3 regions of the Arthrobacter sp. K410C genome follow, and region 3 is predicted to be linked to each of the others. Evidence: riboswitches for the same ligand, from Rfam matches in the RefSeq annotation. Region 3 holds a riboswitch; each other region holds the start of a gene.
What was found. A riboswitch is a leader RNA that binds a small molecule or an ion and turns the genes downstream of it on or off. The one in region 3 is predicted to bind thiamine pyrophosphate.

Region 1 (10,219 bases), on a different contig from region 3:
GGGTGTAGCTGCCCTCGGCTGTGCCGTCAGGGTCGACGCGGACGTGGGCGGAAGCTGTGCCTGTGCTTAGGGCCACCAGCCCGGCAGCCAATGTTGTGGCGGCGACGGTGCTAAGGGTACGGCGAGGTGATGTCTTCATGGCAGAATGCCTTTCGCGGAACTAAGGGATGGTGAGGTCAAGAAACCCAGGCGGGGCATGGGGCGCACGCCTGTTGTCGGCGGCGGCCGGTCCCTGGTTTCCTGTGTTCCAGACGGAAGGCGGGTACTCAGGTGGCCGCGGGGACGGCTGGTGGCGGACCTCGCCGGGTAGGAAGTCGCAGCGAGGCGGCTGCCGGGGAAGTTACGACGTCGGTGCGCCACCGGGTGCGGACCGTCGGCGGCAAGGCGATGAAGTCAGGGAGTCGCACGAGCGGCTCAAGCAAGGTGGCTACAAGGCGCAACGCATCCTCGCCACGAGCCAGGAGCAGCGCTGTGACCAGAGTGGCAACGGCGTGGGCAGTGAACATCAGCCATCCGCTCGCTGCGTCAGCGGAAGACATGACGATCCCCACGGAAGTGTCTGTGCCAGGAGCCGGCAGGTGTCCGGCATGCGGGAAGCGGGCAACAGCAGAGCCGAGGTGGGGTGCTGTCCGGGGCCGAGAGCGTCAAGGGACCAATGCAGCCACCCTTGGCCGGCGCCCAGCGAACAAAGAAGCCCAGGTACCGAGAACCGGTGTGAGGAAAGCATCACTATCGGAACCAAGGTCACAACGAAGAGCGCGGTCATGACCTCGGGCCGGGGCGCGTGACCGCCACCAGCGAGGTGTCCGCCCGCACCGAGAATGAAAATCAGGGATCCCACCAGACCGGCGCGGAGCAGCCGGACGGACGTTTGTGTCGTCATCTCTGCTCCTTCCCGGCATCCATGATCCCGTCATGTGTGGTCGTGGGAAACGCTGTATCAGGATGGTTTTACCTACCGTTTTGGACGGCTTGCAGTCGGTGGTGCCTGCACCCCGTTACAGGAACTCGGCTCGTCCTTCCAAGGGTGATGACGCCAGTGCATGCTCGCGGCGGGGTATGCGGCCGCCGCGGTTCGCCAGCCTTCCAGAGAGGACTGCGTGTTTAAATGCGGTGGCCATGCGCACCGGATTCTGTGCCCGGGTGACAGCTGTAGCCAGCAGGACAGCGTCACACCCCAGTTCCATTGCAAAGGCCGCGTCCGAGGCGGTTCCGATGCCAGCGTCGAGCACGACGGGCACGGAAGCGCGGGACACAATCAGCTCGATGTTGTGCGGGCTCAGGATGCCCAGGCCCGTGCCGATGGGTGAGCCAAGGGGCATAACGGTGGAGGCTCCCAGATGCTCGAGCCGTAGGGCCAGGACCGGATCATCGTTGGTGTACGCGAATACCTTGAAGCCGCGGTTGACCAATTGCTCCGTGGCATCGACCAGTTCCACGGCATCGGGCAACAGGGTGTGCTCGTCAGCTATCACCTCGAGCTTGACCCAGTCGGTTTCCAATGCTTCGCGCGCCATTTCGGCGGTGAGCACCGCATCTTTTGCCGTGAAGCAGCCTGCGGTGTTGGGCAGCACCCGGATCTTGTGGTCGAGCAGGAGTTGGAATAAGGAACCGGCCTCCGACGGCGAATAGCGCCGCATGGCGACGGTGGTCAGCTCGGTCCCAGAAGCAACGAGGGCGCTTCCGAGTCCGTCCAGGCTGGGGGCTCCGCCAATGCCCATAATGAGCCGCGGAGTTATTTCGACTCCGTCAATGATCAACGGATCGCTGTCCACGCACATTTCGGTGGTGATGGTCATCAGCTAACCTTTCAGGCCTCAGGAGAGGACGGACTCCGTGGCTGCCTTGCGCGAGGCAAAGGAGCTCAGGACCCCGGTCTTCGCCAGGCCACGGGTCGCGATCCAGGACAGGGCACCGGCGATGACCGCGCCGGAAATCGCGGTGAAGATGATGTAGGCAAGCTTGTCACCGCCGGAGTACGCAATGTTCCAGCCCCACGGCGCGAAGGAATCGTTCAGGCCGCAGAACAGGCCCGCGGCAGCACCGGCCAGCAGCGACACCGGCAGGTTGAACTTCTTGTAAACGAAGATCGCGAAGATGATTTCAGCGCCCAGGCCCTGGACCAAGCCTGAGAACAGCACCGAGGCGCCGTACTGCGAGCCCATCAGGAGCTCACCGGTGGCTGCCACGGTCTCGCAGAACAATGCCGCGCCGGGCTTGCGGATGATCAGCATGCCCAGCACTGCCGGGATCATCCAGCCGCCGGCGATCAGGCCGGTCAGGGGCGGGTAAACCGCGTTCATGGGCCCGGAGACCGCGGCCGCGCCCTGGGACCAGGCCCAGAAAATCACGCCGCCGGCGATGGCGATCAGGGCCGCCACCACGATGTCCACGACGCGCCAGGACTTGCTGGTGGTCTTCTTGATTGCTGCAGTGCTCATGAAAAAATCCTCCTGGGAAACAGGAGGGGAAAGCACGGCACGCGGCTACTGCCGTTACCGGACTTCGAGAACTCGACTCCCTTGCGCCGGTACTAACCGGATCAGGTTCGAGGGTCTGCGGCTGTCCGCACTCTCAGCGCCCACCTGCGGTCCCCGGCCATGGCCAGTGCCGGATGGCGGCGCTCCCCTGTCGTTGTATGAATGGCTACAAACTGTAAGGCCTGGCACGTGTCCAGGCCTTACAGTTTCCCTGGGTCAGGGCGTGAAAATGACGAAGAATTTTCTGATGCGCTCCTGGATTTCCCAGGTGCCCTTCCAACCGATGGGGAAGATAGCTGCGGTTCCGGCCTCTACGGTAGTCGGCTCTCCGCCATCCTCGGTAACCACCATGCGGCCTTCAAGGACGTAGATCGACTCGCCGCGCTCCAGAAACTCCCATCGTGAAAGGCCTGGGTCAGCTTCCCAGACTCCGGAGAGGATCCGGGAATCATCGCTGGTAAAGGGGATAGTGATCCGCGTCGGAATCTCGTCGCCCAGCACTTCGGCCAGGGGTGGACCGAGCGGTGCTTCGTCCAGCTTCCCCTGGAAGAGGGCGGTCGGCTCGAAAGTTATGCTCATGTGAATCTTCCTTTCTGGGTTGCTCCCCCGGGACGGGAGAGTCGGTGTTGGGATCCCCGACTGGTCTAAGCAGCGGGAGAACTTTCCGGGATGGCTGGCGGCAGGGTTGACGACAACCTTGGCCCGGGGTTTTGTTGGTGGGGGTTATTCGACGATCTCGCCCGTGGTTTCGAAGGTAGCGATTTTGCCGATGCGGCGCTCATGGCGTTCGGCATTAGTAAATGGTTCTGCCAGGAATGCTTTGACCAGTTCCGTGGCCTCTTCGACGCTGTGCTGCCTGCCTCCGACGGCGACCACGTTGGCATCGTTGTGTTGGCGGGCGAGCCTGGCTGTGTCGAGGTTCCACGCGAGGGCTGCCCGGACTCCCTTGACCTTGTTTGCGGCGATTTGCTCGCCGTTGCCGGAGCCGCCCAGCACGATTCCGAGCGCGTCCATGCCTGCCGCCCGGTCGGCCACGACGGCGGCGGCGGCGTTGATGCAGAATGCGGGGTAGTCGTCCTCGGCGTCGTAGGCGGCCGGTCCGTGGTCCACCATCTCGTAGCCGCTGGCTGCGAGCGAGGTGATCAGATGGGAGCTGAGCTCCATGCCGGCGTGGTCGGTTGCGATGTGAACGCGCATTATGGGTCCTTCAAGATTGGTAACGGTGATGGGGCGGCCTGCTGCTATGCGAAGGCAAGCTGGCCGTTCGCGCGCAGCGACTCGATTGCCTCAGCAGGGGAAGGTTTGCCGTACACGGCCGAGCCCGCGACAAAGACGTTGGCGCCGGCCTCGGCGGCACGGGTGATGGTTTCTTCCGTGATGCCGCCGTCCACCTGGATGGCTACGTTCACCCCTGAACCGTCGACGGCGGCGCGAGCCCGGCGGATCTTGGGCAGCATCACGTCCAAAAAGGCCTGGCCGCCAAAGCCCGGTTCAACGGTCATGATCAGCAGCATGTCCAGTTCGGAAAGCATGTCCAGGTACGGTTCCACCGGCGTGGCAGGGCGCAGGGCCATGCCGGCCTTCGAGCCCCGGGCGCGAAGCTCACGGGCAAGCTTGATCGGTGCAACCGATGCTTCAACATGGAAGGTGACCGAGGCAATCCCGGCGTCAGCGAACTGGGGGGCCCAGGTGTCAGCATTGGAAATCATCAGATGGGCATCCAGCGGCACAGGACTGACCTTCTGGATCCTTTCCACGACAGGCAGGCCGATGGTCAGGTTCGGGACGAAGTGGTTGTCCATAACGTCCACGTGGACAGCATCGGCATTGCTGATGCGGGCAAGCTCTGCTTCGAGGTTGACGAAGTCGGCCGACAGGATGCTGGGATTGATACAGCAATTTAGGGGTGGCTTGGACATGGTGTCCGCCTTTCTGATCTGCGGCCACTGCGCGGGACCCCTATGGGTCCCGCGCAGGGCGCACTCAATGGTTCAGGATGCCTTCCGGGCGCTGGAGAGCGCGCCCTCAACATCGGCCAGCAGTTCCTTCCAGCTGGCCACGAACTTGTCCAGACCTTCGGATTCCAGGAGAGTGACGACGTCGTTGTAGGAGACGCCGAGGCGCTCGATGGCGGTGAGCACACCTTGTGCTTCCTCGTATGTGCCGGTGATCGTGTCGCCGGTGATCACGCCGTGGTCGAAAGTGGCGTCCAGCGTTTTCTCGGGCATGGTGTTTACCACGTCGACGGCGGCGAGTTCGGTGACGTAGAGGGTGTCCGAGTAAGCGGGGTCCTTCACACCGGTGGAGGCCCATAGCGGCCGCTGCCGGCGGGCGCCGGCTTGAGCCAGGACTGCCCAGCGTTCAGTGGCAAACAGCTCCTCGTAGACCTGGTAAGCCAAGCGGGCGTTGGCGACGCCTGCCTTGCCCTTGAGCGCCCTGGCTTCGTCGGTGCCGATGGCGTCGAGGCGCTTGTCGATCTCGGTATCCACACGCGAAACGAAGAAGGACGCCACCGAATGGATCTTCGAGAGGTCGTGGCCGTTCTCCTTGGCCTGTTTCAGGCCGGCCTGGAAGGCGTTGATGACGGCACGGTAGCGCTCCAGCGAGAAGATCAGGGTCACATTGACGCTGATACCCTCGGCCAGAACGGAAGTGATGGCCTCAAGGCCCTCAAGGGTGGCCGGGATCTTGATCAGGACGTTGTCTTTGTCGACCTTCTTGAACAGTTCTTTGGCCTCGGCGATGGTGCCGGCGGTGTCCCAGGCGAGGCGTGGGTCCACCTCGATGGACACGCGGCCGTCAACGCCGTTCGTCGCGGCGGCGATAGGGGCGAAGAGGTCACAGGCGTCCGCGACATCGGTGGTGGTGATCTCGAAGATCGTCTCCTCCACGCTGCTGCCCCGCGCGGCAAGCCCGGCGATGGCGGCGTCGTAGTCGGTGCCCGAAGTTATCGCGGCCTGGAAGATGGACGGGTTGGTGGTCACGCCAACCACGTTCTTCTCTTCGATGAGCTTCTGCAGCCCGCCGCTGGAGAGCCGGCCTCGGGAAAGATCGTCCAGCCAGATCGATACTCCGGCGTCGGAGAGCTGTTGGGTGGGAGTAGTCATTGTCTTTTCTCCTGAAATCGGTTGTTAGGCCTGCAGGCCTGCGAGGGAGTCCTTAGCGGCGGCTGTGACTGCTTCCGCCGTGATGCCGAACTCCTGGAAGAGACGCTTGTAGTCAGCGGAGGCGCCGTAGTGCTCGAGGCTGATGGAACGGCCGGCATCACCGACGAATTCCTTCCAGCCCAGGGCCAGTCCTGCTTCAACGGAGACACGCGCCCTGACCGCGGACGGGAGGACCGACTCACGGTAGGCAGCGTCCTGCTTGTTGAACCACTCAACGCACGGCATGGAGATGACACGGGTGGCGATGCCTTCGGCCTGGAGTGCTTCGCGGGCCTGGACTGCCAGCTGCACTTCGGAGCCGGTGGCGATCAGGAGCACCTGGGCCGGGACGGTGGCACCGCCATTGGATGCCTCGGCCAGGACATAGCCGCCCTTGGCCACACCTGCCGGGGAAGCGAACGTGTCACCCTCGGCGGTCCCCTCGCCGCGGGCGAAAGTCGGAACGTTCTGGCGGGTCAGGACGATGCCGGCCGGGTTGCTGTGGTTTTGCAGCATGGTCTTCCATGCGATGCCAACCTCGTTGGCGTCGGCCGGTCGAACAACATCCAGGCCCGGGATCGCACGCAGGGTGGAGAGCTGTTCCACCGGCTGGTGGGTGGGGCCGTCCTCGCCCAGTCCAATGGAGTCGTGTGACCACACATAGATGGACCCGACGCCCATCAGGGCGCCGAGGCGGATGGCCGGCTTCTGGTAGTCACTGAAGATCAGGAACGTCCCTGAGAACGCGCGGGTCTTGCCGTGCAGGCTGATGCCGTTCACGATCGAGGCGGCGGCGTGCTCGCGGATGCCGAAGTGCAGGACGCGGCCGTAGGGGTTGCCCTTCCAGGCTTCCGTGGAGCGGGAAGCCGGGATGAACGACGGCGATCCCTCGATGGTGGTGTTGTTGGACTCGGCGAGGTCGGCTGAACCGCCCCAGAGTTCCGGCATGACCGGTCCGATGGCGTTCAGGACCTTGCCGGACGCGGCGCGGGTGGAGACGTCCTTACCTGCCTCGAAGACAGGCAGGGCGGCGTCGAGTCCGGCGGGCAGCCGGCGGGCTTCGACGCGCTCCAGCAGGGCGGCGCCCTCGGGGTTGGCGGACTGCCAAGCGGAGAAGGACTCTTCCCATTCGGAGCGGGCGGCTGCGCCGCGGTCCACAACCTTGCGGGCGTGGGCAAGGACGTCCTCATCCACCTCGAAGGACTTGGCGGGGTCGAAGCCCAGCACTTCCTTCAGAGCTGCAACTTCATCGGCGCCCAGGGCTGACCCGTGGATCTTGCCCGTGTTCTGCTTCTTGGGGGCGGGGTAGCCGATGATGGTGCGCAACGAGATGATGGACGGCCTGGAGGTCTCAGCCTTGGCCGCCAGCAGCGCGGAGTAGAGCTCTTGGACGTCTTCGACGTATTCGCCCGTCTCGGTCCAGTCAACGCGCTGGGTGTGCCAGCCGTAGGCTTCGTAACGCTTCAGGACATCCTCAGTGAAGGCGATGTCGGTATCGTCCTCAATGGAGATGTGGTTCTCGTCGTAGATGACGACGAGGTTGCCCAGTTCCTGGTGGCCGGCCAGGGAGGAAGCCTCCGAGGTCACGCCTTCCTGGATGTCGCCGTCGGAGGCAATGACCCAAATGGTGTGGTCGAACGGGCTCTCGCCGGCGGGGGCATCGGCGTCGAACAGGCCGCGCTGGCGGCGCTGGGAGTAGGCAAAGCCCACCGAGGATGCAAGGCCCTGGCCCAGCGGGCCGGTGGTGATCTCCACACCGGCAGTGTGCTTGTACTCCGGGTGGCCGGGGGTCAGTGCCCCCCAGGTCCGCAGCGCCTGAAGGTCCTCCAGTTCCAGGCCGTAGCCTGACAGGAACAGCTGGCTGTAGAGGGTCAGCGAGGAGTGCCCCGGGGACAGGATGAACCGGTCACGGCCGATCCAGTCCGGATCGCGCGGATCGTGGCGCATCAGCTTCTGGAAAAGGAGATACGCAGCAGGAGCCAGGCTCATCGCGGTCCCCGGGTGTCCGTTGCCTACCTTCTCAACGGCGTCGGCTGCCAGGACGCGGAGTGTGTCCACCGCGCGCTGGTCCTGGGACGTCCAGTCCAGTACAGCAGTATCAGGACGCGGGGTGAGTACGGCATTTGCTGTCGGGTTCACTATTAATCCCCTTTGTTTGAATGATTTGGCCTTGCGCGACCACATGAACTTTCGGTTAGATCCATCATCGCGAAACAAAGGGGTAGCAGTAATCCTGTTTTCTGGCAGTTTTTACTATACTTTAGGACTGGGTGGTGTGATCCACCTCTCCTCGACCAGCCACTAGGAAGATGACATGACCGTTACAGACCTGCCATGGCCACTGTTGCAGACCGTTGCTGCCCTGGCTGATGCCCCACTGGCCAAAATAGCGGAACGGCTCCGTAACGCCACCCTGCCTTACATCAAGAGCAGTGCGCTGGTCATCTTCACCGAGGACTGTACTGGCAGGCCCCAGAAGAAGGCGGGTGCGGAGGACATCATTTCCCGTGTCAGCATCCCGGAATTGGACGAGCTTCGCGCCACCCTGTCCGACGAAACGCCTTGGTTTGGGGAAGCCGACCTGGCCGGCAAACCCCGGCAGGTGCTAGCTCACAAGCATGCCGCCAGCCAGGCCCTCCTCGTCCTCACCGATCCCTCCCCCACCGGTTCGGGAGATGACGCCAACCTGGACCTTGTGACGTTCCTATGGCGCATCGCGGCGCGGCGAATCCAGGAAAAAGTGGCGGATGCACCGCCGTCGTACTTGTTGGAGTCCCGGGCAGCATCAGCTGAACGCATCCGTGTGACGGCCGAACTGACCGATCTGCATTCGACCACTCTCGAAACCCTCATGGCAGCCCTGCGCTCGGCGTCCCTGGACGATGCAGCTGCCCGCACAACCGTCATAGAACTCACTGCCAAGGCCCTCCTCGGGTTAAGGACCCTTAGTGACCGGACAACAGACATAGCAGAAGAGCCCGTCGCCAAAGCCTTCGAACGGCTGCGGGAAGACTTGCGGCCGCTCACGGGCTTTAGCGGCATTGACGTCCAATTCATCGAACCACCCTTGAATGGCAGGGCCCTCCCCGGCGAGATCGCCCATGCTGCCCGTGCCATCGTCCGCGGACTTGTCCTGGCCATGATGGAACAAACAGACATCACCAGAATCCGGACACAGTGGGACTGCGATGGCGGAAACCTGCTGATCAACGTGCGAGATGACGGAGGCGGTGCACTCACCGCCGAAACGCCGAGCATCGTGGGCCTGCAACGCCGGGTCCAAGCGCTCTCCGGACAGCTGCGGATGGACGTCATGTCCGGTTGGGGGGCCGACATCTTCGTATCACTCCCCCTGGACCCGCCCGCCCGCCCCACCGGAGATGTAGCGGGATGGAATCTTGCCGCAAGGGAACTCGAGGTACTCCAGCACCTCGCCGCCGGACACCGCAACCGTACTATCGCCTCAACAATGGGCATCAGCGAGAACACGGTCAAGTTCCACGTGCGAAACCTGTTCAGGAAGCTCGACGTCGGGTCACGAACCGAAGCTATCGCCTTGGCCCACAGCCACGGACTCCGGTAACGCTGCTTTTTGACACCAGCAGAGGCGCGCCGGGCATTCCCGGCGCGCCTCACTTACTCACTCCTGGTGAAATTGCTGCCTACTGCGGAACCTTGGCAAGAGTTTCCTGCTCGGCGCCGATGGTGGTGTCGTCGCCGTGGCCGGTGCGGACCACAGTCTCGGGCGGCAGCACCAGGAGCCGCTCCCGGATGGAAGCCAGGATGGTCGGGTAATCACTGTAGGACCGGCCGGTGGCGCCGGGGCCGCCGTTGAACAGCGTGTCCCCGGTGAAGACCGTTGCTTCGCTTTCGAGATAGAAGCACGTGGAGCCAGGGGAATGGCCGGGCGTGTGAATTGCCAACAGGGCCGTTTCTCCCACCTCGAACACGTCTCCGTCTCCGTGGTAACGGTCAGGTTCGTAGTCCGGGTAGACCTGCTCCCAGAGCACAAGGTCCTCCGGGTTCAGGTAGATCGGGGCACCCACGGCGACGGCAACTTCCCGGGCAGCGCCGATGTGGTCGTTGTGCGCGTGGGTCAGCAGGATGGCCTTGACCTTCCGGCCGCGGACCTGATTGATGATCGTAGCGGCGTCGTGCGGGGAGTCAATGATCACGCATTCCTCGTCGTTGCCCACGATCCAGACGTTGTTGTCCACGTCCCAGGTGCCACCGTCGAGCGAAAACGTCCCCGAGGTGACCACGTTCTCAATCCTGACGGCCATTAGATTGCACTCCTCTGCGTCAGGTCGACCACCGAACGCAGGACCTTGCCCTTATGCATCCGTTCGAAAGCCTCCTCCACTTGATCAATGCTGATGCGTTCGGTGACGAAGGCGTCCAGGTCCAGGTTGCCCTGCTTGTAATGCGAGACGAGCATCGGGAAGTCCCGGGAGGGCAGGCAATCGCCGTACCAGGAGGACTTCAGCGAACCGCCCCGGCCGAACACGTCCAGCAGCGGCAGCTCCAGCTGCATCTCCGGCGTCGGGACGCCCACCAGCACCACCCGGCCGGCGAGGTCGCGGGCATAGAACG
Region 2 (10,219 bases), 310 kb from region 3:
TCTTCTTCGGCCAGTTCGTAGGCAAGCGCCTGTGTGAAACGCTCCCCCGCCGGCGACGGGACGATCAGGACCGGCTTGCCGGCCCCTTCCGGACGGTCTCCGGCGATGGACGCAAGGGCCTGTCCCCAAGGCTCGGGCTTCATCACCATGCCGGCGCCGCCGCCGTAGGGAGTGTCATCCACCGTCCGGTGCCTGTCGGTGGTGAAAGTTCGCAGGTCATGGACCCGAAGATCCAGCAGGCCGTCCTGCCGGGCCTTTCCGATCAGCGAGAGTTCCAGCGGTGCCAGGTACTCCGGGAAAATGGTGACGACGTCGATCCGCATCTACGCCTTGCCTTCCTCACCGGGTGAGGCGGCGGCGTCTTCCGAATTCAGTTCGAAGAGGCCGTCCGGCGGGGTGAGAAGGATGTATCCCTCCACAATGTTCACTTCCGGGACGATCTGTTCCACGAACGGGACCAGGATTTCCCCGCCTTCCGGGGTGGTGACCATCAGCAGGTCCTGGGCGGGAGCGGTGTTGAGGGCGGCGACTTTGCCCACCACCTGGTCTCCTACGCGGGCTTCGAGGCCCACGAGTTCATGCTCGTACCAGCCTTCGTCGTCGTCCTCGTCCAGGTCCGCCGTTTCGATGAAGAGCTTGGCACCGCGCAGCGTCTCTGCGTGGTTACGGTCGGCCACCTCTTCGAATGCCAGGAGGAGAATGTCCTTGTTCCAGCGTGCGCTGGTCACCGTCAGCGGGCCGGAGGACGCCGGCTCAACCACGAATTCGGTGCCGGGGACAAAGCGGTCCTCAGGAGCGTCTGTCAGGACCTGGACCGTGACTTCCCCGCGGATGCCGTGGGGCTTGCCGATGCGGGCCACCTGAAGCTGCATGTGTTCCTCTGTTCGGGTCGGTAAAGCGGGTGTTCTGGAAAAGACTCCGGCCCCTCCACCTGCAGGTGGAGGGGCCGGAGCAAAACTGGTGTTGCCGTGCGCTCAGCGGCGGCGGTCGGTGTCGACGACGTCGACCCTTACCTGCTCGCCGCCGGCCAGTGCTGCGACGACGGTGCGCAGTGCGCGTGCCGTGCGGCCCTGGCGGCCGATCACCCGTCCGAGGTCATCCTGATGAACACGCACCTCGAGGGTGTCCCCGCGGCGGTTGTTCTTCGAGCTGACCTTGACGTCGTCCGGGGAATCAACGATCCCGCGGACCAGGTGCTCCAGCGCGTCTGCCAGCAATTTACTCAGCCTCGGTGGTCTCTGCTTCGGCTTCGGCCGGGGCCTCGGCGGCGTCAGACTTGGATGCCTTCTTGGTGATGGCTTCCGGGATGATCACGGAACCCTTTTCCGGGGCAACGAAGGCTTCCTTCTCAGACTTGGTCTTGAGGGTGCCTTCCTGGCCCGGCAGGCCCTTGAACTTCTGCCAGTCACCGGTGATCTTCAGGATCGCGGCAACCTGCTCGGACGGCTGGGCGCCGACGGACAGCCAGTACTGGGCACGCTCGGAGTTGACCTCGATGTACGAGGGCTCTTCGGTGGGGTGGTACTTGCCGATTTCCTCGATGGCGCGGCCGTCACGCTTGGTGCGTGAGTCCGCGACGACGATGCGGTAGTACGGGGCGCGCATCTTGCCGAGGCGCTTAAGGCGAATCTTTACGGCCACTTTTGTGGTCACTCCTGTTTCAGAAAAAGGGGGTGAGCCCGGTTTTCTGCACCCGTGGGGCGGGCCGTACTTGCGGGTTCGAAGGACAGGATCCGGACGCGGAGAGAGGGGCCACGCAGATCGAGTACCTGTTTATTGTGCCAGATGAGCGCCGCGATTTCGACTTGGCGCGGCGCGGGCCGCGGAAGGGGGTTGCAGGAAGGACGCCCCAGGACAGGCCGCGCCAACGGTTACGCGGACCAGACGTACAGTCCCGTCCGTTCTGAATCGTCGACGCCGCCGGCAAGTTCGGCCAGCTGCTGGACATACGCACGGGCCTGGTCGGCGCCGAACGGCATGTCCTCCTGCGCCGCCCACTGCTCGGCGACGTCGTCCAGGACGTTGCCTTCGCCTTCGGTTTCGTAGGTCAGCAGGTCGGCCAGCGCCCGGACCATGGCCGGGGGCACGGCAAGAAGGGAATCGCTGGTGACATCGACCATGGTCAACTCGTAGTCGGCTCCCCCGGCGTGCACGGCCGTACCGGCCAGGTCCCCGAGCTGTTCCACCTCGTAGTCGGTGATGTCCGGGATGCGGACCCCCTGGCCGGCGGGGGCTCCCCCGCCTTCGTCCAGGAGACCGGCGCGCTTGAGCGCTGCATCATGGGTGGCGACAAAGATCTCGGTGAAGCCCATTGGGGAACCTTCCGTCGAAAATGCGGCGGACGGGGCGGTCATCCGCACCGGCCTTTCGCTTTCAGCCTAGTACGGGGGCACCGGCGTCAGCGTACTGCCACCCGGATGTTGTTGCGCCACGGGTCCTCGAACCGCAGCTCGGCCCCGGTGTGGCGGGACGGAACCCCGGCGACTTTCAGGCGGTCAGCCAGCGCGCCGACGTCGTCACCGTTGGGCACTTCGATGAGCACCTCACCCAGGCCCAGCGTGTCCTTCCGGGGCCCGGCGCCCCGGCTGTTCCAGACGTTCATGGCCATGTGGTGGTGGTACCGGCCTGCAGAGACAAAGAGGGCCTGCCCGTGCCACCCCGCGGTCTTCTCGAAGCCGAGGATGCCAACGTAGAAGTTGCGGGCGGACTGCACGTCGCCCACCTGGAGGTGGACGTGGCCGACGCCGGCCGCGGTGGAGTGCTGCGCTTCCAGGGATTCCTCCGTGAGGTGCTGCTCGAGGTAACGCTGCGGCGGCAGTGCCAGGCTGTCCATCACCACGTCCGTCCCATTCCAGGACCAGTTGCTGCGCGGCCGGTCCCAGTACAGCTCAATGCCGTTGCCTTCCGGGTCATTGAAATAGAAGGCCTCGCTGACGAGGTGGTCGGCGCTGCCGGTGAACGAATGCGGGTCGAAGCGGGCGGCGGTGGCGATGGTTGCAGCAAGGGAGGCCTGGTCCTCGAACAACAGCGCGGTATGGAAGAGGCCGGCCTCCCCCCTGCCCGGAAGGTTCAGTCCGGGAGCGGGTGCCAGGTGGACAAGCGGCTTCTGGCGGCGGCCGAGGTAGAGGCCGCCGTCCTGCTCGGCGACGACGTCGAGGCCGAGGGCGCGCTGGTAGTAGTCGGTCATGACCTTCATGTCACCGACCTTGAGCATCACGGTGCCCATGGTGAGGTCGGCGGGAAGAAGATCCTGGCTGGTGGCTTCTGCGGTCATTGAGTGCTCCCTGTGCTGGGGCCGAACTGAGGGAACGGCCTGTCACAGTTAAAATTACTTGAAGCTACAATTTATTCCAAGTACTTTTCTATGGTCCGCGGGTGATGATGCGGCCTCCCAGCACCACGTGGGAAAGATCCCGGACAGCTTCCGGCCGGGTGCGCGGATCCTCCCGGCAGAGAACGACGTCGGCACGCGCCCCCTCAGCCACGCCGTCGGCTCCGAGCCACTCCCGCGCCGCCCAGCAGGCAGCGTCCAGCGCAGCCGCCATGGGCAGGCCTGCCTGGTGCAGGGCAAGGATCTCGTCGGCGATCCTGCCGTGCCTGATGACGCTGCCGGCGTCGGTACCTGCGTAAATCCTCACGCCGGCGTCGTAAGCCTCACCCACCCGCTCCAGGCGCCGCTCCCACAGGGCCATCATGTGCGCCGCGTAGCGCGGGAATTTGTGCCTTGCCTGCGCAGCGATGTCAGGGAACGTGGGATGTTGACCAGGGTAGGGACGATGGGCACGCCCTGTTCCGCAAAACGGGGAAGGTGCCGCTGCAGGAGCCCGGTGGCGTGCTCGATGCAGTCAATGCCCGCATCCAGCATCTGGTCAAGGGTGTCTTCGGCGAAGCAGTGCGCAGTCACACGGGCGCCCTCGTCATGGGCGGCCCGGACGGCGTCACGGACGACGGCGGCCGGAAACGAGGGTGCGAGGTCGCCGGCCCCGCGGTCGATGCAGTCCCCGACGAGCTTGACCCAGCCGTCACCGTCGCGGGCCTGTTTGCGCACGGCCTCCACCAGGTCCTCCGGTTCCACCTCGTCCGCGAAGCCACGGAGGTACCGGCGCGTGCGGGCCACATGGCGCCCGGCCCGGATCAGCACCGGGAAGTCCCGGCCGCCCTGCATCCACCGGGTGTCGGCCGGTGAGCCGGCATCACGCACCAGCAGCGTTCCGGCAGCCAGGTCCGCCCGGGCCTGGCCAGCCGCGGTGGCGGAATCCACCGGACCCTCCACCCCCAGCCCGATATGGCAGTGGGCATCCACCAGGCCGGGCAGCACCCACCCGTCCAGCACCCGGTCCGGAGCCTGCTGCGGGCGGATAAACGTCAGCACCCCGTCCACGGACCACAGGCCCCGGTGTTCGCTGGCCGGCCCGGTCAGCACAGGGCCGCTGAATTCTATGATTTCCGGCATCGGACTCCCTTTTCGTCGCCAGTCAGGCTAGCACCGGCAGTCATGGCAAGGATCGGCGGGGCGGCTGTGGTAGCTTCGTTCCTGACCACACGGGTGCCCCTGCAGGGGCTGAGATCGGGCTGAGGCAGCCTGCGACCGTCGAACCTGTCCGGGTAATGCCGGCGAAGGAAGTGAGTATTCCTTGAGTACACCAAATGAACAGCAGAGCCCTGCCCAAAACCAGTCCGGAAGCGCGCTGCCGGACGGAAAGCCAGGGGCACCTGCCACCCGGTCACTGGCATCACATGCGCTGGCCTTCATCGAAGATGGCGAATCCGGCATCCGGGTCCCGGTGACGGAAATCTCCCTGGAACCGTCCCCCAATGGAGAGGCGAACCCGCCCTTCCGCACCTACCGGACCGCCGGACCGGGCAGTGATCCGGTAATGGGGCTGCCGCCCTTCCGGGCAGCATGGATCGCGGAGAGGGGAGACACCGAGCCGTACAGCGGCAGGGGCAGGAACCTGCTCGACGACGGCCGCTCGGCTGTCCGCCGCGGCGCCGCGTCAGCCGAGTGGAAGGGCGCACAGCCGGTGCCCCGCCGGGCCGTCGTGGGCCGGACCGTAACCCAGATGCACTATGCCAGGCACGGCCTCATAACCCCTGAGATGCGCTTCGTGGCGCTGCGCGAAAACTGCGACGTGGAGCTGGTCCGCAGCGAACTGGCGGCGGGCCGCGCCATCATCCCCAGCAACATCAACCACCCCGAGTCGGAGCCGATGATCATCGGCAAGGCATTCCTGGTGAAGATCAACGCCAACATCGGCAACTCCGCTGTCACCAGTTCCATCGCGGAGGAGGTGGACAAACTGCAGTGGGCCACGCAGTGGGGCGCGGACACCGTGATGGACCTCTCCACCGGCGATGACATCCACACCACGCGGGAATGGATCATCCGGAACTCCCCCGTGCCGATCGGTACCGTGCCCATCTACCAGGCGCTGGAGAAGGTCAATGGCGAAGCCAACAAGCTGACCTGGGAGATCTTCCGCGACACCGTCATTGAGCAGTGCGAGCAGGGCGTGGACTACATGACGGTGCACGCCGGTGTCCTCCTGCGCTACGTGCCGCTGACAGCAAACCGGGTCACAGGCATCGTGTCGCGCGGCGGCTCCATCATGGCCGGCTGGTGCCTGGCGCACCACCAGGAGAATTTCCTCTACACGCACTTCGACGAGCTGTGCGAAATCTTCGCCAAATACGACGTCGCGTTTTCCCTTGGGGACGGGCTGCGGCCGGGCGCCACGGCAGACGCGAACGACGCCGCACAGTTCGCGGAACTGGACACGCTCGCGGAACTCACCCTGCGGGCCTGGGAATACGACGTCCAGGTGATGGTGGAAGGTCCAGGGCACATCCCCTTCCACCTGGTCCGCGAAAACGTGGAGCGCCAGCAGGAGCTATGCAAGGGTGCGCCCTTCTACACCCTGGGTCCCCTGGTTACCGACGTGGCACCCGGCTACGACCACATCACCTCAGCCATCGGCGCCACGGAAATCGCCCGCTACGGCACGGCGATGCTCTGCTACGTGACACCGAAGGAACACCTCGGCCTGCCCAACAAGGACGACGTCAAGACGGGGGTCATCACCTACAAAATCGCAGCGCACGCTGCGGACCTGGCCAAGGGCCACCCCGGCGCGCACGAACGCGATGACGCCCTGTCCAAGGCACGCTTTGAATTCCGCTGGCGCGACCAGTTCGCCCTGTCACTGGATCCGGTGACCGCCGAGGCCTTCCATGACGAGACGCTGCCAGCGGAGCCGGCCAAGACGGCCCATTTCTGCTCCATGTGCGGACCCAAGTTCTGCTCCATGCGGATCAGCCAGGATATTCGGGACGAATACGGAACCGCGGAAGCACAGGCAGCCCTTGCAGACCGGGCCACGGGGATGCGGGAGAAGAGCCAGGAATTCCTGGCATCGGGCGGCAAGGTCTACCTGCCGGAACCGCGGCTGCCCGAGACGGTTTCCACGTAGAAGCCTTCCCCTTCGTCCGGATGGCAATTGGGGGCCGGCCGGGCGGAGGGGAAGCCCGGGCGGTCCGTCAGGACGCGCGGGCGGACCGGGCCCTGCCGACGTCGCTGATAAAGGACCGGACGGCCCGGTCCCCGTCCGGGGAATCATGCGGCCGGTGCCCGCCGGCAGCGGTGCGGTGCACGGCTCCGGTTTCGCGGAGGTAGCCGGCAATTTCCTCATACAGGGGTTCCCACCCGCCGGTCAGGACCAGGGTGGGGACCCCCGGAACAATGTGCAGTGGCGCCTCCCAGGAGGGCGCCTGCAGCCGCAGGCGCCGGGCGGACCGCTTCTCCTCCGCGGTGGCCGGTTCCTGCAGGTCGGTGGCATAGACCCGCCGCACGAACTCGCGCTGGAAGTCTTCGTCGCTGAGCTGGTGCCGGACCTCGAACAAAGGCTGCATGAGGCCGATGTGGGCCGCCGTGGCCGGCAGTTCCGCCGTCAGCGACAGGCATGCCGGTTCCACGAGGGTCAGCGAATAGACGAGATCCGGCCGTTCGACGGCAGCCATCATGGCCGCGATGGCACCCTGGGCGTGGGCCACGACGTGGCCGCCGGCGGCGCCGCGCCCGTCATCAGCGAGCGACCGCAACACGATGGCGGTATCCGCGGCGAAGGAGGACTCCACCGGTTCAGCGACCGGATCGAAGCCGTGGCGGCGCAGGAACAGAGCGTCGTAGGACAGTGCCATGCCATGCTGGCGCGGCCATGCTGCGGCACCGTAACTTCCGGCGCCGTGCACGAACACTACCCTCTGCTTGAACATGTCCCAACCCTATTCCACGGCACAGACTTCCCCGGGAACCGCCCCAGCGACCAGCATTCGGCGCCAGGCAGGGCGCTGCGGGAGTATCCCCTGCTGGTCAGCCCGGCGGAACCCCCTACTTGCCGAGGAACTTGTCGAAGCCCTTGGGCAGGTTCAACTGGGACGGGTCAAAGTCGCCGGACTGCTGGCCGAAGGCAGCGCCGGTCGGGAGCGCCTTGGCGGCGTTGGCCCGGCGTGCCTCGGCTTCCTTCCGCTCCTGGGCCGCCTTGGCCGGATTGCCGGACTTTGCCTTCTTCTTCGGCGCGCTCTTGGCGTTCTTCCGCGCTCCCCCTCCGGCGCCGGGAAGGCCAGGCATGCCCGGCATCCCCGGCATGCCACCCTGGGCCATCTTCTTCATCATCTTCTGGGCCTGCGCAAAGCGCTCCAGCAGGCCGTTGACCTCGGAAACGTGGACACCGGAACCGCGGGCGATACGGGCGCGGCGCGAGCCGTTGATGATCTTGGGGGCCAGGCGCTCGTGCGGCGTCATGGAGCGGACGATCGCTTCCACGCGGTCGATCTCGCGCTCGTCGAACTGCTCCAGCTGCTGGCGGATGTTCTGGGCACCCGGCATCATCATGAGCATTTTCTTCATCGATCCCATGTTGCGGATCTGCTGCATCTGGGCGAGGAAGTCCTCCAGGGTGAAGTCTTCCTGGTCGGCGAATTTCTTCGCCATCCGGGCAGCTTCTTCCTTGTCCCAGGACTTCTCGGCCTGCTCGATAAGCGTGAGGACATCGCCCATGTCCAGGATGCGCGAGGCCATCCGGTCCGGATGGAACAGCTCGAAGTCGTCCAGTCCTTCACCCGTGGAGGCGAACATGACCGGCTTGCCGGTGACCGACGCGACGGAAAGCGCCGCACCGCCGCGGGCGTCGCCGTCGAGCTTGGACAGGACAATGCCGGTGAAGTTCACGCCCTCGTCGAAGGCGAGCGCCGTGTTCACCGCGTCCTGGCCGATCATGGAGTCGATGACGAACAGCACTTCGTTGGGCACGATGGCGCGGCGGATCTGGCGCGCCTGCTCCATCATGTCGGCGTCGACGCCGAGCCGGCCGGCGGTGTCGACGATGACGACGTCGTGCAGCTTCTGGCGGGCTTCCTCGACGCCGGCGCGGGCCACTTCCACGGGATCGCCCGCGGGCCGGTCGAGTTCAGTGGAGGTGGCACCCGGGTGCGGAGCGAAGACGGGTACCTTGGCCCGCTCGCCCACCACCCGCAGCTGGGTGACGGCGTTGGGGCGCTGGAGGTCGCAGGCCACCAGGATGGGGCTGTGGCCCTGGGCCTTGAGCCACTTGGAGAGCTTGCCGGCGAGGGTGGTCTTACCGGCGCCCTGGAGGCCGGCCAGCATGATGATGGTGGGGCCGCTCTTGGCGAGGCGGATGCGCCGGGTCTCGCCGCCCAGGATCTCCTGCAGTTCCTCGTTGACGATCTTGACGATCTGCTGGCTCGGGTTCAGCGCTGCCGACACCTCGGCGCCGAGGGCGCGTTCGCGGACCCGCCCAGTGAATTCGCGGACCACGGGAACGGCAACGTCCGCGTCAAGGAGGGCACGGCGGATCTCACGGACTGTGGCATCGACGTCCGCCTCAGTGAGGCGGCCCTTGCCGCGGAGATTCTTGAAGGTTGCTGTCAACCGGTCAGACAGAGAATTGAACACGCGCCGCGCACTTCTTTCAGGAGATGATCGGGACTCGACTATCTAGGGTACCAAGTCGGGCCCGGCAGATGGCATGCTGGCAAAATGACGAGCCAAACAACTGTAAAAACCCTGCTCATCCTCGGCGCCTCGGGAGATCTGACCGGCCGGCTGCTCCTTCCCGGCCTGGCGCGCCTGGTGGCAAGGGGACGCGGGGCCGGGCTCCGGCTAGTCGGGGCAGGGTCGGACCCCTGGACGCCGGAGCAGTGGCGGGAACGCGTGCAGTCATCCTTCACTGCGGCGGCCGAGGCTGCCGGGGCCGACGGCCGGGATGCTCTGAAGTCGCTGGAAAAGGAGACCGTCTACCACCAGCTGGATGTCACCGCCGGTGGTGCCCTTGCGGCGTTACTGAACAGCCTCGAGGGACCGGTGGCAGTGTACTTCGCACTCCCGCCGAAGATCAGCCAGCTTGCCTGCGAATCCCTGCGGCCGCAGGACGTTCCGACCGGGACCCGGCTGGTGATGGAGAAGCCGTTCGGTTCAAGCGAGGAGTCCGCACGCTCCCTCAACCAAACCCTGGTGCGGCTCGTCCCCGAGGACCACATCCACCGCGTGGACCATTTCCTCGGCAAGGCCACCGTGCTGAACATCCTGGGGCTGCGCTTCGCGAACAACTTCCTGGAGCCGGTCTGGAACCGGCACCACGTCGAAAAGGTGGAAATCATCTTCGACGAGGACCTCGCCCTGGAGGGGCGCGCCCGCTACTACGACGGCGCCGGCGCCCTCCGGGACATGATCCAAAGCCACCTCCTGCAGATCATGGCACTGATGGCCATCGAACCTCCCGCCACCATCCGCGAGCGCGACCTGCGGGACGCCATCTCCGCGGTCCTGCGTGCCAGCAGCGTCAACACCCCTTTGGCCGCCTGCACCCGGCGGGCACGCTACACGGCCGGAACTGTGGCGGGGAAGAACGTCCCCGACTATGCCAGGGAAGAGGGTGTGGACCCGAAGCGCGGGACCGAAACGCTCGCCGAGATCGAGGTCGGGATCGACAACTGGCGGTGGAAGGGTGTCCCCTTCATCCTCCGTTCGGGCAAGGCCCTGGGTGCCAAACGGAAGGAGGCAATTGTCACGTTCCGGCCGGTACCGCACCTTCCCGCGGGCTTCACGGGTGTCGACTCCCCCAACCAGCTGCGGATTGGCTTCGGCCCCGACACCCTGCAGTTCGACGTCGACGTGAACGGCCCGGGCGATATTTTCAGCCTC
Region 3 (10,219 bases):
TCAAGGGGCAGCCGGTAGTCCACGCCCACCACGTCGACACCCACATCCTTCATGGCCACCAGGAGCTCCGAAGTTCCGGTGCCGAAATGGACCAGCGGGGCGCCGAGGTGCCGCACGTGGTCCAGCGCACGGGTTGAGGCAGGCGCGACGTACCGGGTGTAGTCGGCCAGGCCCAGGGATCCGGCCCAGGAGTCGAACAGCTGGCCCGCGGAGGCTCCTGCCTCAAGCTGTGCCCGGAGGAACATCCCGGACGCGTCCGCAGCCCAGTTGGCCAGGGCGGACCAGGTCTCCGGGTCAGCGTGCATCATGGTGCGCGGCCCCAGGTGGTCACGGGAGGGCTTGCCCTCCACCATGTAGGCAGCCAAAGTGAAAGGGGCGCCGGCAAAACCGATCAGGGGGGTCTTGCCGAGCTCGGCCACCGTCAGCCGGACGGCTTCCCGGATGGGTTCCAGCGCCTCCCAGGTCAGCTGCGGCAGCGCTGCCACATCGGCTGCCGTGCGGACGGGCTTATCAAGGACAGGACCTACTCCCGGAACGATGTCCACGCCCACGCCGGCGAGCTTCAGCGGGATGACGATATCGGAGAAGAAAATGCCTGCGTCAACGTCGTGCCGGCGGACCGGCTGGAGCGTGATCTCAGACGCCAGCTCCGGCCGCAGGCAGGAGTCCAGCATGGCAATGCCCTCACGGACCTTGAGGTACTCGGGCAGGGAACGCCCCGCCTGCCGCATGAACCAGACGGGACGGCGGGAGGGTTTGCCGCCGCGGTAGGCGGTGATCAGCGGGGATTCCGCGGTGCGGCCGTCCAGCAGCGGATGGTCAGCGGCAAGGGCGCCGGCAGCAGAGACGGCAGGGCTAGAAGTCATGCCATTGATTCTGCCGAAGATCAGCGCCAAAAGATAACGACAGCCTGTCATCCCGCAGCCAAATTTCCCGTCGTGGCAGGAATCACAAGCCCGGGTACCCCCGGGACTGGGCAGGGAGTTGTTCTACCGAGGAACGAAAAAGCTATGATTGGTCTGCTGTGGTTCTTTTTTCATTGGTGGCTACACACGCCGACATCGATCTTGAGACCGTTGCTCAGTTGAGCAACGGTTCCTCCGGGATTGCCACGAACGCCCTCTCCGGATCGCCGGCCGTGACGGGTGCGGTTGTCCTTGCCACCTGCAACCGTTACGAGATCTATGGCGAGGCGCCCCATCCGGATGACGTAGAGGCCGCCCGGGCAGCGCTAGTCGCCCAGATCAGCGAAGCCAGTGGCCTGAGTGAACCGCTGGTATCCCGCTCCTTCAGCACCCGCACCGGCCCTGAAGTAACCCAGCACCTCTTCGCCGTCAGCGCAGGGCTGGACTCCGCCGTCGTCGGTGAACGGGAAATCGCAGGCCAGGTTCGCCGCGCACTCATTACCGCCCAGCATGAAGGCACCGCAAGTGCGGGTCTGGTCCGGCTGTTCCAGGCCGCCTCCAAAACCGCCAAGGACGTGGGCGCCCAGACGGCGCTCGGTTCACGCGGACTGTCCATCGTGTCCGTGGCCCTGGACCTTGCAACAGATCTTTCTGAAAACCCGGACTGGTCCACCAAGAAGGTGGTGGTCTTCGGAACAGGAGCCTACGCCGGCGCCACCATGGCACTGCTCCGCGAACGCGGCTGCACGGACATCTCCGTGTTCTCCTCCTCCGGCCGGGCCGAAGGATTCGTCGCCACGCGCGGCGGCACCGCCCTCGACGACGATTCGCTCAATCCCGCCGTTGCCGCGGCGGACGTCATGATCGGCTGCAGCGGTTCGGACTCCCGGGTGGAGGCCGATGAACTGGCCCAGGTCCGCGCCAACTCCCCGCAGCCGCTGATCGCCATCGACCTGGCCCTCACCCACGACTTCGACCCCGCCGTCGGCGATCTGGACGGCGTCGAACTCCTCACCCTGGAATCGGTCCGCCTCGCCGCACCGCAGGAACAGGCCGAATCGCTGGCCCAGGCAAGCAGCATCGTCAAGGGTGCCGCCACGGCTTTTGAACAGGAACGCGAGGCCCGGTCCGTGGATTCCGCCATTGTTGCCCTCCGCCGCCACACCATGAACGTCCTGGACGCCGAAATGGAAAAAGTCCGGGCCCGGCACGGCTGCACCGCCGCTGCCGAGGAAGTGGAGTTCGCACTCCGCCGCATGGTCAAGCAGCTGCTGCACGTGCCTACGGTCCGCGCCCGGGAACTGGCGGCCAACGGCCAACAGGACGAGTACGTGGCGGCCCTGGAGGCCCTCTACGGCATCACCGTGGAGCAGCCCGCCGCCCGCCCGTCCGCCCAGGCAGATTGCCCAGTGGACCATCGGGGCCTCGAAAGCGCCTGAACCACACATGCTCTATCAGATATGGCTCCCAAAATCCTGTTTTGGGAGCCATAGCTGATAGGGCAGCGGGTCAGTAAACGGGCTTGTGCGGTTCCACCTCGCGCACCCATGAGATGATGCCGCCGTCGAGATGGCTGACGCGCTGGTAGCCCGCCTTCTGCGCTGCCGCCAGGACGTTGGCCGACCGTGTCCCTGCCTTGCAGAGAAACACGATGTCCCGGTCCTGCGGAATCTCCGCCCACGCGTCGCCCGCCAGGATCCGGCCCTGCGGGATCAGGACTGCGCCGTCGATCCGGACGATCTCGAATTCACCGGGCTCCCGGACGTCCACCAGCTCAAAATCCTTGAGCCCGGCTTTCCGGGACGCCAGCATGGTGGCCAGCTGCGTTGCGGTCACAGTGTGTTCGGTGTCCGACGGCGCCGCCGGCGTGATGCCGCAGAAGGCCTCATAGTCCGTCAGCTCCGTGATGGGTTCCGCCGCGGGATCCTTCGATACCCGGATCTCCCGCCAGCTGCCGCCCAGGGCGTCGAACAGCGCCACACGGCCCAGGAGCGAACGCCCGACGCCGGTGATCAGCTTGACTGCCTCCGTCACCATCATCGACCCCACGGCCGCGCACAGCATGCCGAAGACTCCACCCTCGCCGCAGGAGGGAACAGAGCCCGCGGGCGGCGCTTCGGGGTAGAGATCGCGGTAGGTGGGCCCGTACTTTTCCCAGAACACGCTGACCTGGCCGTCGAACCGGAAGATGGAGCCCCAGACGTAGGGCTTGCCCAGGATGGCTGCGGCGTCGTTAACCAGGTAACGGGTGGCAAAGTTATCCGCCCCGTCAAGGATCAGGTCGTAGCCGGCGAACAGTTCCAGGGCGTTGGAGGCGTCCAGCCGGACATCGTGGAGGCGGACGTCCACCAGCGGGTTGAGCGCGGCGATGGCGTCCCTGGCCGATTCGATCTTGGGCCTGCCGACGTCGGACACACCATGGATGACCTGGCGTTGCAGGTTGCTGAGATCAACGGCGTCGTCGTCAATGATCCCGATCGTTCCCACGCCGGCCGCCGCCAGGTAAAGCAGCGCAGGTGATCCCAGCCCGCCGGCGCCGATCACCAGGACTTTCGCGTTCTTGAGCCGCCGCTGCCCAATGGTCCCGATCTCGGGAATGATGAGGTGCCGCGAATAGCGCTCCACCTCGGCAGGGGTCAGCTCACCAGCCGGTTCCACCAGGGGATCCAGGGAAACAGAGGAAACATTTGCGGTGAAAGTCGAAGCCATACTTCAATGTATGCCCAGGGATACCGCCGGGTCATATTACCCCGCAGTAAAGTGGAGCTAACCGCAATGGAAAGAAGGACAACCGTGGTCCCTGAAGCACGGGCTGACCGCCCTCCCGCCGCCGAACCGCAGGCGACCCCGCGGCCGGCAGGCCAGCGCTCCGCCCGGCTGCCGCGCGACGAGCGCCGCGCCCAACTCCTTTCCGCAGCGCAGGAAGTCTTCGTGGCCAACGGCTACCACGGAGCCGCCATGGACGAGATCGCCGAGACGGCCCACGTCAGCAAACCCGTCCTGTACCAGCACTTCCCTTCAAAGCGGGACCTGTACCTGGCACTGCTGGAAAGCCACTTGGCCTCCCTGACCGAGCTCATGCTGGGTGCCCTGAACTCCACCACGGACAACAAGGAACGCGTGCAGGCCGTGATGCGGGCCTACTTCCGCTTCATCGCCAATGACGACCAGGCCCACCGGCTGGTCTTCGAATCGGACCTGATCAACGATCCGGATGTCAGTTCCAGGCTGGAAACATTCAACCGGACCTTCGCGGACGCGATCGCACGCGTCATTGCCGAGGACACCAAGCTCCCCCATCTCGAAGCCGAACTCCTGGGCCGGGGGCTGGCAGGAATGGCCCAGGTCAGCGCCCGCTACTGGCTTGAAACGGACGGCAACCTGGACCTCGATGTGGCCAGCGACCTCATCTACCGTTTAGCTTGGCGCGGAATCTCTCGCTTCCCCAAAGAGTCCTAGACTACAAATAAGACATCATCCATGAACTTTGACTGGCTGGGAGGCCCCTGTGGAAATTAAGATCGGCGTTCAGAACGTTGGCCGCGAGATTGTGCTCGAATCGACCCAGGACGCCGAGACGGTGGCGAAGGTTGTGGGCGAAGCCATCAATGCCGGCAGCGAGCTGCGGCTGACCGACGACAAGGGACGCCTGATCATTGTTCCCGGCAATGCCCTCGGCTATGTGGAAATCGGCGCCGAAGAGGTGCGCCGCGTAGGGTTCGGCCAGTTCTAGCCGGCACCGCGGACGTCCCTAGGAGATCCATGCTTTCCCTGACCATCGTTGTTCTGGCAGCGGTTGCCGCAGGCTTCATCGTCTGGGCGAATGACAGGCGGCACGCCAAGTATGGCGCCGGCCTGCCCGCAGGCGTTGCCGTCGTTGTCGGGGTCTTGACCTGGATCATCCTGATGATGGCAGGCTTTGGCTACCGGCCGGGCCTGACGTGGCTCCCGTGGGTCCTGCCCATCGTCCTTGGAGTTGCCGCCGCCGTGGCCGCGGTCCTCTACCTGGGCCGCAGCCGCGCCCGTCTGGACACGCAGCGGCTCACTGCCATCCTTCGCCGCTAGGACCGGGAACTATCCCGAAAACACGCGTGGCCGCCGCCCTCCGGGGCGGCGGCCACGCTCACTTAAGCGGCTTGGCGGCTAGCTTCCGGGGTAGCGCGACGGTTCCGCCTTCGCCCCCACGGCGGCCGCCGCCTCGCTGGCTCCTGCCGCAGCGGTGAGGTCCCGTCCGGTCACCTGCCCGCCTGCGTCATGCGAGGTGTAGCGGATGAAGACGCGGTTGTAGCGCCAGTCCAGGTCCGGGTGGTGGTTCTGTTCCTCAGCAATGCGTCCGACGGCGGCAATCAGCTCGAGTGCGGCAGCCGCCGTCGGCGTCTTGAAGACGGTGACCAGCCCGCCGTCGTGGTACCGCCAGTCGGGCAGCCCGGCGAGGGCCTGGTGGATCTGTTCCTGGGGAAGGGCATCTTTGCCGGCCACTGCTGCTCCTTGCTTGAGGGGCATCAGCCGGCACGGTCCCGGCCTAGAGGAACTCGGCCCGGCCTTCCATTGCCGACGATGCCAGCGCGTGTTCGCGGCGGGGAATGCGGCCCGCCGCTTTCGCCAGCCTACCGGCGATGACGGCGTGTTTGAATGCCTCCCCCATCAGGGCCGGATTCTGCGCCCGCGTGACCGCCGTGGCCAGCAGCACGGCGTCGCAACCGAGCTCCATGGCCAGGGCGGCGTCGGAGGCCGTACCGATCCCGGCGTCCAGGACCACCGGGACGGAGGCGCGGGAGACGATCAGCTCGATGTTGTGCGGGTTCAGGATTCCCAGTCCCGTGCCGATGGGCGCTCCCAGCGGCATCACGGCGGTGGCGCCGAGGTTCTCCAGCCGCAGCGCCAGGACCGGATCATCATTGGTGTACGCAAACACCTTGAAGCCGCGGTTCACCAGCTGTTCGGTGGCCTCCACCAGCTCGACGGCGTCGGGAAGGAGGGTGTGCTCGTCGGCAATGACCTCGAGCTTCACCCAATCCGTTTCCAGCGCCTCGCGGGCGAGTTCGGCAGTGAGGACGGCGTCCCGGGCAGTGAAGCAGCCGGCGGTGTTCGGCAGTACCCGGATGCCGTGGTCCACCAGGAGCTGGAACAGCGAGCCCGTCTCCGCCGTCGAGTAGCGCCGCATTGCCACGGTGGTCAGGGACGTGCCGGAGGCCAGGAGTGCTGCGCCAAGCCCGTCGAGGCTCGGGGCGCCCCCGGTCCCCATGATGAGCCGGGACGCCAGGGGCACCCCGTCGATAACCAGGGCATCGTCCAGGTTGGCAACGGCCGTGGTGGTCAGGGTATCGGATTCGGTCATCGTGTCAGCCTCCCTGCACTGCCGTGACAAGCTCGACGTCGTCACCGTCGGCGAGCGCCGTGGCGAACCATTGGCTCCGGGGAACAACCTGTGCGTTGTGCGCCACGGCGACACCCAGCCTGTTCCCGTCCTTGGCCTGGCCGTCAGCCCCCACGGTACGGCCGGTGACCTCGCTGATGAGGGTGGTGATGGAGGCCCCCTCAGCCACCGTATGGTGGTTTCCGTTCAGGGTGATATTCATGCTGTCTCCTTGATGTTGACGCTTGCAGCGGAGGTTTCGCGGCCGGAGAAGCGGCCAGGGTCGAACGTTTTCCAGCGGGGGTCCGCGGTGCCGTCCATCAGGTCCCGGCAGATGGCGCCGGCTGCGGGTGACAGGAGGACGCCGTGCCGGAAGAATCCGGTGGCCATGATCAGGCCGGCGATGTGCCCGCCCGGGTTGGAGCCCGGGGCGGCGGGCACCCTGCCCAGCAGCGGGGCGTTGTCCGGGGTCGCCGGCCGGGCCCGCGCCGTACATTCAAGCAATTCCAGCTCGGCCACGGCCGGGACCAGGACCTGCGCGTCCCGGAGTAGCTGATAGACGCCGCCTGCGGACACCGTTCCGGCAGCGGACCGGAGGGCTTGCGGGGGTACGGCACCGGCCCCGGCGAGGGCATCCTCACGCTGGGTGGCTCCGATCACCACCGTTCCGTCCTCCCGGGGGACGATGTACACCGGCACGCCGCGGACCAGGCCGCGGACGGTGGCCGTCACCAGCGGCCGGAGGTGCTGCGGTACGGCGAGGCGGAGGATGTCCCCGTAGACCGGCCGCAGCGGCAGGAGCAGGCCCGCGGGCAAGTCCATCACCGCAGCGGCATCCAGTCCATTGGCCACCACGGTTTCTCCGGCCAGCACTGTGCCGCCGCCGGCGAGCCGGGCTCCCGCAACAGTGTCATCCGCCCACAGCAGGCCCAAGGCCCTGTCCGGCACCGCGTAGCCTTCCACTGCGCCCGCAACTGCGGGGCCGCGGCCGGCGGCTTCCCCGGCGAGGGCGTTGCGAAGGCAGGACACCAGGAGCCGGGGATCCACCTGGTGGTCCGCGGGGGTGTCGAGGGCACACGCGATGGCGGGGCTGAGCAAAGGTTCCCGCCGCCGCGCCTCGCGGATGGTCAACGGCTCAACAGCCAGGCCATTGGCCTGCTGGACCGCGCGCAGGTCCATCAAAGCCCGGCGGTCGGCGGCGTCGGCACCTACGGCGAGGGTGGGCGTCGTCAGGTACCCGGTTTTCTCCCCGGATGCACAGGACAGGTCCGCGATGAAGCCGGGCCACCGGGCGGAAGAGGCCAGCATCAGGTCCAGGAGATCCTCTTCCTGGTAGTGCAGCTCGCTCACCGGTGCGAGCATCCCGGCTGCCGCCCAGCTGGCGCCGGAGCCGGGGGCGTCGTCGATCAGCGCGACGCTGCGGCCTGAGCGCTGTGCTTCCCAGGCGATTGCGTGGCCCACCACTCCGCCGCCGATGACTACGACGTCGGCCCTGATGGTGCCGTTGGGGGGCTGCGGGGGTGCTGTGTTGGGGGTGCCCATGTGTCTCCTTCCCTACGCCGGAATTACCCGGATCAGGTCAAGCGGTCGGCTCTGACGCCCTCTCAGCCCGGCGCTTTATGACAGCTGCCGCAGGCTCCCGCAGTACGAGGCAAGTGTAGAGGAACTAGGCTTGCAGCCATGAATGTGTCCCACTCCGCTGCCGCTGTCGGCGCCTCCGCAACCGATGCCTTCACCACCGCCGAGGGAACCGCAGGGCTCAAGTCTGCCCGCCTCTATCTGTGTACTGACGCCCGCGCTGACCGCGGTGACTTCAGGGATTTCGTGGATGCCGCCTTCGCCGGCGGAGTGGACATTATCCAGCTCCGCGACAAGACCATCGAGGCTGCCGAGGAGCTGGAACTGCTGGCCGTCCTCAGGGAGGCTGCGCAGCGCCATGGCCGGCTGTGGGCAGTGAATGACCGCGCCGACGTCGCGGTGTTGTCCGGCGCGCCGGTGTTCCACATCGGGCAAAAGGACCTCCCCCTGCCCGCGGCACGCACCCTGCTGAACGGCAACGCCGCCATTGGACTCTCCAGCCACACCCCGGAACAGGTGGATGCCGCACTCGTTGCCGCCGCAGGGCCTGCCGGGTTGGACTATTTCTGCGTCGGGCCGGTCTGGGCCACCCCCACCAAACCGGGCCGGGCCGCCGTGGGACCGGAGCTGGTGAAATACGCTGCAGCAGCCGCGGCCAAAACCGGCAACGAGGTGCCGTGGTTCGCCATCGGCGGCATCGACCACTCCAATATCAGCGAGGTGGTGGAAGCGGGGGCCCGGAGGATTGTGGTGGTGCGGGCCATCACCGAAGCGGCGGATCCCGCCGCGGCGGCGGCCTCACTCCTGGCCGTTTTGGACGCTGCCGCGTCCTGACCTACCGGCGGGCAACACGGCCCTGCCTTCTATCCCGCCAATGGCCTGCATATTCGGCGGTCTTCGGGCTAGGCTGATTTTCGTGTCACACCATCGGCTGGCTCCCAACGTCCATGAGCACAACAACGCGCTGGAAGAGGCCCTGGGCGCGCTGCGGACCGAGCTGGAGCTGCCCGGGCCATACCCGGAGCACGCGGTCCGGGACGCCGAAGCGGCCGTGGCCGCGCTGGAGCTTCCGTCCCACGACCTGACCGGGGTCGAATTCATCACCATCGATCCGGCCTCGTCCACGGACCTGGACCAGGCGCTCTTCATAGAGGCCGACGGCGGCGGCTACCACGTGCTGTACGCCATCGCCGACGTTCCGGCCTTCGTGAAGCCGGGCGGACCGCTGGACCAGGAAACGCGGCGCCGCGGGCAGACCTTCTACGCCCCCGACGGCCGAATTCCGCTGCATCCGGAGGTCATCAGCGAAGGGGCGGGGAGCCTGCTGCCTGGCCAGGAGTGTCCGGCCTTCGTCTGGGACTTCCGCCTGGACGGCAATGCCGAAGTCACCTCTGCCACAGTCAGACGGGCACGGATGCGCAGCCGCGCCAAGCTGAGCTACAAGGGCGCGCAGGCCCAACTGGACGCCGGCACCGCATCCCCGGTCCTGCAGCTGCTGAAAGAGGTTGGCCTCAAGCGCGTGGAGCTGGAACGCGCCCGTGACGGCGCCAGCCTGAACATGCCGGAGCAGGAGATCGTCCAGCTCCCCGACGGCGGTTACCGCATCGCCGCCGCGCCGCAGCTGCCCGTGGAGGACTGGAACGCCCAGATTTCGCTCATGACGGGCATGGCTGCCGCGCAGCTCATGCTGGACGGCAAGGTGGGCATCCTGCGGACCATGCCCGCGCCGGACGAACGCTCCCTGAACCACTTCAAACTCCAGACGGAGGTGCTGGGGAAACCGTGGGACGGCGAGGTCGGCTACGGCGAGTACCTGCGCAGCCTGGACCCCACCGAACCGCGGCAGCTGGCAATCATGCACTCGGCGGGGATGCTGTTCCGCGGAGCCTCATACACCGCTTTTGACGGCATCGTACCGGAGGCTGCTGTGCAGGCCGCCATCGGTGCGGCCTACGCGCACACCACCGCTCCCCTGCGCCGGCTGGTGGACCGCTTTGTGCTGGTGATCTGCGAGGCTCTCAGTAACGGCGGCAACGTTCCTGGCTGGGCGCGGCAGGCCCTGCCGTCGCTTCCCGAGATCATGGCCGGCTCGGACCAGCTGGCGTCCCGGATGGAGCGGATGGCGCTGGATACCGTGGAGGCCGCGCTGCTGGTCAACCATGTGGGCCAGGAGTTCGATGCCATCGTCATCTCCGGCTCGAAGCCCCAAAAGGACAACGGCAACGGCGGCAGCCCCCGCAATGGGAATGGGAAGAACGGAAACGGGAAGAACGGAAACGGCAACGGCGGTTCCGGCATCATCCAGATCGCCGAACCTGCCGTAACAGCCCGCTGCGCCGGCGACCTGGAGTCCGGCACCAAGGTCCGCGTCCGCCTGCTT

Region 1: it holds a riboswitch for thiamine pyrophosphate, as region 3 does, so the genes downstream of both, AC5RU7_RS18210 (ECF transporter S component) here and thiO (glycine oxidase ThiO) in region 3, are expected to answer to the same signal.
Region 2: it holds a riboswitch for thiamine pyrophosphate, as region 3 does, so the genes downstream of both, thiC (phosphomethylpyrimidine synthase ThiC) here and thiO (glycine oxidase ThiO) in region 3, are expected to answer to the same signal.

Annotation. Positions count from the first base shown of each region.
Region 1 covers NZ_JBNHFJ010000018.1:163-10,381, reverse strand. Annotated here, with positions in the region: gene AC5RU7_RS18225 (YcnI family copper-binding membrane protein) at 1-139, opposite strand, end outside; gene AC5RU7_RS18220 (hypothetical protein) at 267-539, opposite strand; gene AC5RU7_RS18215 (thiazole synthase) at 999-1,799, opposite strand; gene AC5RU7_RS18210 (ECF transporter S component) at 1,818-2,441, opposite strand; TPP riboswitch at 2,502-2,640, opposite strand; gene AC5RU7_RS18205 (cupin domain-containing protein) at 2,697-3,059, opposite strand; gene AC5RU7_RS18200 (ribose-5-phosphate isomerase) at 3,204-3,677, opposite strand; gene rpe (ribulose-phosphate 3-epimerase) at 3,722-4,399, opposite strand; gene tal (transaldolase) at 4,472-5,587, opposite strand; gene tkt (transketolase) at 5,612-7,765, opposite strand; gene AC5RU7_RS18180 (helix-turn-helix transcriptional regulator) at 7,941-9,209, shown strand; gene AC5RU7_RS18175 (MBL fold metallo-hydrolase) at 9,289-9,909, opposite strand; partial or broken gene AC5RU7_RS18170 (zinc-binding dehydrogenase) at 9,909-10,219, opposite strand, start outside.
Region 2 covers NZ_JBNHFJ010000001.1:121,928-132,146, forward strand. Annotated here, with positions in the region: gene trmD (tRNA (guanosine(37)-N1)-methyltransferase TrmD) at 1-323, opposite strand, end outside; gene rimM (ribosome maturation factor RimM) at 324-872, opposite strand; gene AC5RU7_RS00655 (RNA-binding protein) at 975-1,217, opposite strand; gene rpsP (30S ribosomal protein S16) at 1,219-1,641, opposite strand; gene AC5RU7_RS00665 (hypothetical protein) at 1,872-2,312, opposite strand; gene AC5RU7_RS00670 (VOC family protein) at 2,399-3,274, opposite strand; partial or broken gene AC5RU7_RS00675 (amidohydrolase family protein) at 3,363-4,453, opposite strand; TPP riboswitch at 4,533-4,640, shown strand; gene thiC (phosphomethylpyrimidine synthase ThiC) at 4,635-6,470, shown strand; gene AC5RU7_RS00685 (alpha/beta hydrolase) at 6,538-7,272, opposite strand; gene ffh (signal recognition particle protein) at 7,388-8,971, opposite strand; gene AC5RU7_RS00695 (glucose-6-phosphate dehydrogenase) at 9,056-10,219, shown strand, end outside.
Region 3 covers NZ_JBNHFJ010000001.1:436,401-446,619, forward strand. Annotated here, with positions in the region: gene hemE (uroporphyrinogen decarboxylase) at 1-866, opposite strand, end outside; gene AC5RU7_RS02050 (glutamyl-tRNA reductase) at 1,025-2,344, shown strand; gene moeB (molybdopterin-synthase adenylyltransferase MoeB) at 2,415-3,614, opposite strand; gene AC5RU7_RS02060 (TetR/AcrR family transcriptional regulator) at 3,699-4,364, shown strand; gene AC5RU7_RS02065 (DUF3107 domain-containing protein) at 4,414-4,638, shown strand; gene AC5RU7_RS02070 (hypothetical protein) at 4,668-4,970, shown strand; gene AC5RU7_RS02075 (4a-hydroxytetrahydrobiopterin dehydratase) at 5,049-5,384, opposite strand; gene AC5RU7_RS02080 (thiazole synthase) at 5,428-6,243, opposite strand; gene thiS (sulfur carrier protein ThiS) at 6,248-6,484, opposite strand; gene thiO (glycine oxidase ThiO) at 6,481-7,803, opposite strand; TPP riboswitch at 7,796-7,914, opposite strand; gene thiE (thiamine phosphate synthase) at 7,942-8,673, shown strand; gene AC5RU7_RS02100 (RNB domain-containing ribonuclease) at 8,756-10,219, shown strand, end outside.